DNA from 3 places in the Sinorhizobium sp. RAC02 genome. Region 1 is predicted to be linked to each of the others. Evidence: predicted binding sites of a transcription regulator. Region 1 holds the regulator's gene; each other region holds the start of a gene.

The links. Region 1 encodes LexA, which represses DNA repair genes until DNA is damaged. Its sites were predicted from a motif close to TGTTCNNNNTGTGTTCNG; they were not measured.
Region 2: the regulator LexA is predicted to act here: its motif matches at 1,657-1,674, upstream of BSY16_RS14070 (YifB family Mg chelatase-like AAA ATPase).
Region 3: the regulator LexA is predicted to act here: its motif matches at 1,257-1,274, upstream of BSY16_RS20545 (ImuA family protein).

The regions. Positions count from the first base shown of each region.
Region 1 covers NZ_CP016450.1:1,273,748-1,276,013, reverse strand. Annotated here, with positions in the region: gene BSY16_RS06055 (cytochrome c biogenesis CcdA family protein) at 1-15, opposite strand, end outside; tRNA gene BSY16_RS06050 (tRNA-Lys) at 242-317, shown strand; gene lexA (transcriptional repressor LexA) at 618-1,340, shown strand; gene BSY16_RS06040 (ComEC/Rec2 family competence protein) at 1,441-2,266, opposite strand, start outside.
Region 2 covers NZ_CP016450.1:2,925,945-2,928,210, forward strand. Annotated here, with positions in the region: gene BSY16_RS14070 (YifB family Mg chelatase-like AAA ATPase) at 1-1,528, opposite strand, end outside; gene gshB (glutathione synthase) at 1,831-2,266, opposite strand, start outside.
Region 3 covers NZ_CP016451.1:137,702-139,967, forward strand. Annotated here, with positions in the region: gene dinB (DNA polymerase IV) at 1-18, opposite strand, end outside; gene BSY16_RS20535 (SOS response-associated peptidase) at 96-773, opposite strand; gene BSY16_RS20540 (hypothetical protein) at 855-1,115, opposite strand; gene BSY16_RS20545 (ImuA family protein) at 1,323-2,078, shown strand; gene BSY16_RS20550 (Y-family DNA polymerase) at 1,999-2,266, shown strand, end outside.

The sequences.
Region 1 (2,266 bases):
ATCGGCAATCGACACTGGCTACTCCGCGACGGCGGGAAAGCGGTTCGGGCCCGAAAACGCCCCGCCCGCTCCTTCATTTGCGCTTCCTAGTATCGGCCGAAGCCCTCTCCTGCCAATCACCTTTTGGAGAACGCGGCAAAATGCAGCAAAAGCTGTTTTTCATCGCATTTTCCGGGTTGACCCGGCAAATCCTCCTGCCTATGTTCCGCGCACTTCCGCGGGGCGTCTTCGCACCGCCTGGGAGCGTGTAGCTCAGCCGGTAGAGCAACTGACTTTTAATCAGTAGGTCCAGGGTTCGAATCCCTGCGCGCTCACCACTCGAACCCTTGACCCCCAGGCTTTTGCAGTATTTTCGAGCCTGCCGCATGGGGTGAAAAAAGTCCCAAGTAATCCCGCGAAGACCAAGGCTTCGACCGGCTCGCATTTCGCAAGAGATGCGCTAGGTTGTGGCGTCGCCTTCCGCGGCCGAGAACAAAGGGCAAGAAGCGCCGAAGGCGTTCAATTACTCAGCGCACTGCCTGTCATAACGCTTCTGTAGGTGCGGGCCTCTTGCAGAACACATATGGAACAGATAGTGTATGTTCTATATTTGTTTCGCGATTCTGGGGTGGACGGCGATGTTGACACGTAAGCAACAGGAACTTCTCTTGTTCATCCATGAACGGATGAAGGAATCCGGCATACCGCCGTCGTTCGATGAAATGAAGGATGCTCTGGATCTCGCCTCGAAATCGGGTATTCACCGGCTCATCACGGCGCTTGAAGAGCGTGGCTTCATCCGGCGATTGCCAAACCGCGCCCGCGCCCTAGAAGTGATCAAACTTCCGGAGGCCTATTCGCCCAGCCTTCAGCCGCGGCGCGGTTTCTCCCCATCGGTCATCGAAGGAAGCCTTGGCAAGCAGCCGGTGCCGGCCGCTCCGCCCCAGCGGACGTCGAGCCAGGCAGACATGCCCTCCTCCGTTTCCGTGCCGGTCATGGGACGCATCGCCGCGGGTGTGCCCATCTCGGCGATCCAGAACAATACCCATGAAATCACCGTGCCGGCCGAAATGATCGGTGGCGGGGAGCATTATGCGCTGGAGGTCAAGGGCGATTCGATGATCGAGGCCGGCATCCTCGACGGTGACACCGTCATCATTCGCAATGCGAACACTGCCAATCCCGGTGAAATCGTCGTGGCGCTGGTCGATGACGAGGAAGCGACGCTGAAGCGCTTCCGCCGCAAGGGCGCATCCATCGCGCTTGAGGCCGCCAATCCGGCCTATGAAACCCGTATTTTCGGACCGGACCGCGTCAAGATTCAGGGCAAGCTCGTCGGGCTTATTCGCCGCTACCATTAAAGCGTGTCGCGTAAACGCGTGCGGCGGTTTAGCAATAACGCCTGCAAAACATCGAGAAACCAAGGCTTGGGGAGTGAACTTGAGAGATCACGACGCGCTGTCATCCGCTCGCTTCATAGGTACCACTACGCCAATCATAGGTGCGGTGTCGTGACCAGGGGCGATGAAGCGTTTCAACAGCCGGGGTGAAAAGGGCGTCGGAGAGGGCAGAGTTTGCGGGATCGGCCGCCGGCTGGATTTCCAGGGCGCCGGTTTGCCTCAGATGGCGAACCGTGATGAGGCGTGCACCTGAACGGCAAGCTTCCAAACGGATTGCGACGGGCACGATGACGAGGTCTGCACCGTCGCAGGCCGTACCGAGGAAGGCGAGGTCCTCCAGCGCCACGATGCGCCAACCGCTGGGGGAAATGGCGGCACAGAAGGCTTTTGTCTCGCAGATGAAGCTGTCGTGAGTGCGGGCTGTATCGAATGCTGCGGCCATGGCCGCCTTGGCCTTCTGTCGGTCGGCTTCGCGGCGGGGTCGTTTCTGCCTGGCCGTAGTGGCAGGGTCCTCCTTCTCGATGTTGACTGTCAGGCCGCTCGTCTTGCGTAGCTCGGGTTTCAGCAGTGTTTCGAGGCGAAGGGCGCGCCGCCATTGCGCATAGATGAAATCCGGTGGCCGTGCGCGGTTGGTCGCTGCTTTCTCGCCACGCAGAATGGCGACCAGGCGGCCATCTTCCGACACGAGAATCTCCGGCCTTGTGCCTCCAGCGGGCCAGCAGGCGACAAGGATTCCGACGACGACGAGAAGCGTGCCGGCATGGCGCAGTCGGGTGCGCAGGAGGCAGACGAGGCCGCTGCCGATGCCGATGAGCAAGAAGGCGGTTGCAGGGATGCGGCCGGTGACGATCTCGCCCTTCCAGCCGGCTACCCATGTCGACAGCGTG
Region 2 (2,266 bases), 1.7 Mb from region 1:
CCGCAGCCACCAGCCGCTCGCCTGCGATGCGATAGGAAATCGCTTCCGCCAGATGGATGCGCCCGACGATGGCCGCCTGGTCGAGATCGGCAAGCGTGCGGGCGACCTTCAGAACGCGATGGTAGCCGCGGGCGGAAAACCGCATTTTCTCCGCGGCGTCGCGGAGCAGCTGGAGGCCGGCGGGATCGGGCTCCGCAACCTTTTCGACGAGTGACGTCGAGGCGCGGGCATTGCTCGTTACCGAGGCCATGCCGAGACGGGCGAAACGATCGACCTGCAAGGCCCGGGCATGGGCGACGCGGCGGGCGACGGTCTCGCTGGGCTCGGCGGCCATCGGGCGGATGAGATCCGAGGCGGAGACGGCCGGCACGTCGATGCGGATGTCGATGCGGTCCATCAGCGGGCCGGAGACGCGCGCCTGATAATCGCTCATGCAGCGCGGTCCGCGAACACAGCTGCGGCCCGGCTCGCCCGCCATGCCGCAGCGGCACGGGTTCATAGCCGCGACGAGCTGGACGGCAGCCGGGTAGCTCACCCGGTGATTGGCGCGCGCGATGATGCATTCCCCGGTCTCGAGCGGCTGGCGCAGCGCATCGAGCGCCTGCGGCGAGAATTCGGGCAGTTCGTCAAGGAAGAGCACGCCATTGTGGGCGAGGGAAACCTCGCCGGGCCGGGCACGCGCGCCACCACCGACAAGCGCCGCCATGGTGGCCGAATGGTGCGGCGTGCGGAACGGGCGGCGATCCGACAGCCGGCCGCCGGACAGCTGGCCGGCAATGGAGTGGATCATCGAAACTTCAAGCAGCTCGGTCGGCGTGAGCGGCGGCAGGATGGCGGCAAGGCGAGAAGCCAGCATGGATTTTCCCGAGCCCGGCGGGCCGACCATCAGGAGATTGTGGCTGCCAGCCGCGGCGACCTCCAAGGCCCGCTTGGCGCTTTCCTGGCCCCGGATATCCGCGAGATCAGGCAGGTCCGTCGCCGACGCGCGGATCGCCGGCGTGGGGCGCGACAGGACCTGGGTGCCCTTGAAATGGTTGGCGAGCGCAATGAGGCTCCTTGGCGCCAGGATGTCGAGCCCACCGCCGGCCCAGGCAGCTTCCGCACCGTTTTCCGCCGGGCAGATCAGCCCCTTGCCGAGCGCATTCGCCCCCATCGCAGCGGGCAAGGCACCGGCAACCGGTGCGATCGTGCCGTCGAGATTGAGTTCACCGATGACGACATAGCCTTCCACCGCATCGCCCGGCACAGCGCCGAGCGCCATCATCAGGCCGAGCGCAATGGCGAGATCGTAGTGGCTGCCTTCCTTGGGAAGATCGGCGGGCGCGAGATTGACAGTCACCCGCTTCGGCGGCAGCGACAGACCGGAGGCGTGCAGGGCGGCCTGCACCCGCTCGCGGCTTTCGGCGACCGCCTTGTCGGCCAAGCCGACGATCTGCATGCCCACCTTGCCGGGCGCCACCATGACCTGCACATCGACGGGCACGCCCTCGATGCCCTGAAACGCAATCGTACTGACCCGTGCGACCATGACTGCCCCCGCTCGTCCCGCAGCGCTGCGCGCCGGTCATGACGCGCAAAGAGCACCGCAACACGTTTTTGCCGAAAACGATCCCTGCAACCGCCCCTGGGTTGCAGGTGTAAATCTGACATGAAATGCGGAATGAAACAAGAACAATCGTAGAACTTGCGGGAGGATTTTCCGCGTGCCGGTTGTGGCCGGTTGCCTTTGCGGAACGAAGGCGGGACGTTCGCGAACGGACCGTCCCGGAGAGGCCGTTCTACCCGGAAAACGCGGCGGATTTCCCGCCGCGCTCCCGCGGGGAAGAGGCCTTAGCGCTTCTTCTCGATAGCATCCCAGAGCAGGGCTGCAATGTCGGCGCCGCCGAATTTCTTGACCTCGCGGATGCCGGTGGGCGACGTCACGTTGATCTCGGTCATATAGTCACCGATGACGTCGATGCCAACGAGCAGGAAGCCGCGTTCGCGCAGCGACGAGCCGATGCGGGCGCAGATTTCCTTTTCGCGCGCCGTCAGTTCCGTCGGCTCCGGGCGGCCACCGGCATGCATGTTGGACCGGGCATCATGCTCGGCCGGCACACGGTTGATCGCACCGACCGGCTCGCCGTCGACGAGGATGATGCGCTTGTCGCCCTTGCGCACGTCCGGCAGGTATTGCTGGGCGATGAAGGGCTCGCGGAACATCTGGCCGAACATTTCGAGCAGCGACGAGAGGTTGCGGTCGTCCTTGGTCGAATGGAAGACGCCG
Region 3 (2,266 bases), on a different replicon from region 1:
GGGTTGCACACTACCCATGACGTCAGTTTCCACAGGATAAGTCGGCATTTGGTGAACAGGCATCTGACTGCTCTGGTCGTGCTCTGTGCTGGTGATCAAAGCAACAGACCTTCCTCGTCCGGCTTCGGTTTGGCCTGTGGCGGAACGATCACCAGCATGTTGCCCGGGAGCGGACGCTGTAGGTGGCGGGCTTCATCCCACGGTGCTGTCAGCCAGGTCTCCACTTCCTCAGGCGTGGTCAGGATGGAGGGCATGGCCTTTTGATGGATGGGAGAGACAATCTCATTCGGCGAGGTCGTCAGAAATCCAAACAGCTCGTATTCCTGCTCGCCATCCCTGACCTTCCGCACGCCCTTCCACGGAGTCCAGAAGCCCGCGAAAAACATCAGCGGTCGCTCTTCGTTGCCGGCGAACCAAGCGTTCGGCACGCGTCCGCCCTCCACCTTGCTGGCTGGGTCAGGCTCGGCAAAAGACGTGAACGGAACCACGCAGCGGCTGGTAGGCCCAAGCCAGCGGCGCCAATGTGGGGAGTTTACATTGCGGATATTGGTGACGCCCGGATCGTAGTTTTTGACATAAGCCGGCGGCGACGGCATTCCCCAGGTCGCCCGGGCAATCTCGCGCTGTCCGTCATCGGCGACGCGGACAATCGGTGCCTGATAGCCTGGATAAACATCGAAGGAGGCTTCATTCCAGCCGGCTCGATCCCGGAACGCCTTTGTAAATTTCAGAACCGCGTCACGCGTGGTCGTCACGTTGTAGAGATTACACATTGCCGTCCTCCTATCCAATGCGTGTCAAGGCGAAGTTTCCGACCCTTTCGGAACGCAATCAAGCTTTGAAAGCTCCAGCGATCACCTGGGCTTTTGCGGCTCAAAAACCAAGGCCGCCTCCAGCAAACAGGGAAATCCCGTCCGGCATCTATCCTGTCCGTCAGGACAATGCATCTTGTCGCATCCCATCGCCATGCGACGGCGCAGATCCACAAAACGCATGCTGGCGCCGAACTGTTTCACCAGCGCCTTGCGATCAAGCTCGCCCCGTTGCACGCACGGTTTGCATTCGACGGTAATCACCGGTCCCTTGAAATCTCTAAGCGTCAGCAAACCGGGCATATTTCTATTTTCTCATCTACGATATTTTTCATCACATTCAGCATCGAATTGAATCTGCTTGATGAATCGATCGATCAAAAGCCGTCTCGTGATGCTGGCTGCAGTCCACCCGATTCTTGCCCGTTGACTCATCGCTGTTTAAAGAACAAAAACAGAACATATCAGCTTTTTTTGGCTATGCAAATGCACCCTTGACGTAGGAAACCGATGCCAATCACTGCCGCCAACCCCGTCATTTCCGAGCTTCAGGACCGCATCCGGCGGCTTGAAGGCGGAGTTGCGCGCAAGGGCGAGGTGCTGTCGTTCGAAATAGCTGAGATCGATGCAAAGCTTCCCGGTGGCGGGCTGGCCTGCGGCGCCTTGCACGAGGTGGCCGGCGGTGGCGCCGATGCCGTGCATGGCGCGGCCGCCGCTCTGTTCGTCGCCGGGATCGTCGCGCGCACGAAGGGCGACATCCTGTGGTGCCTGACACGGCCGGATCTGTTTGCGCCGGCATTGGCACAGGCGGGGCTTCACCATGATCGGGTGATCTATGTCGAGGCCGACCGGGAAGAGGACGTGCTCACGAATTTCGAAGAGGGCCTGCGTTTTGGCGGGCTTGGCGCCGTCGTTGCCGAGCTTGTGCGCCTGCCCATGACCGCCTCACGGCGCCTGCAGCTGGCGGCCGAGGCTTCAGGAACAATCGGGATTGCGCTTCGGCGATGGCGGCGCCCGACAGAGGCGGCTGATTTCGGGCAGCCGACGGCGGCCACGACACGATGGCGCATCAGCGTCCTGCCTTCCGAACCGCTTCCCGTGTCGGGCATCGGGCGGGCGCGGTGGCTGGCGGAATTGATCAGAGCAAGGGCGGGAGAAGCCGCAGAATTTGAAATAGGTGCCTGCGATGCCACGGGTCGTATCAGTCTTTCTCCCCACGCTCGCGACGGACAGGATCAGGCGCGCCGATCCCAGAATTTCGGCTGAAACACCTGTTGTGGTTGTTTCTCGCAGTGGATCAAAACGCACCGTGGCCGCAGTCGACGCTGCGGCCTTCAAGGCCGGCGTCCGCATCGGCATGCCCGCCGCCAAAGCCCAGGCGATGATATCCGGCCTGCATCTGGTCGATGCCGACCCCATCGGTGATGCCTTGGCGGTGGAGCGCCTGGCGCTGT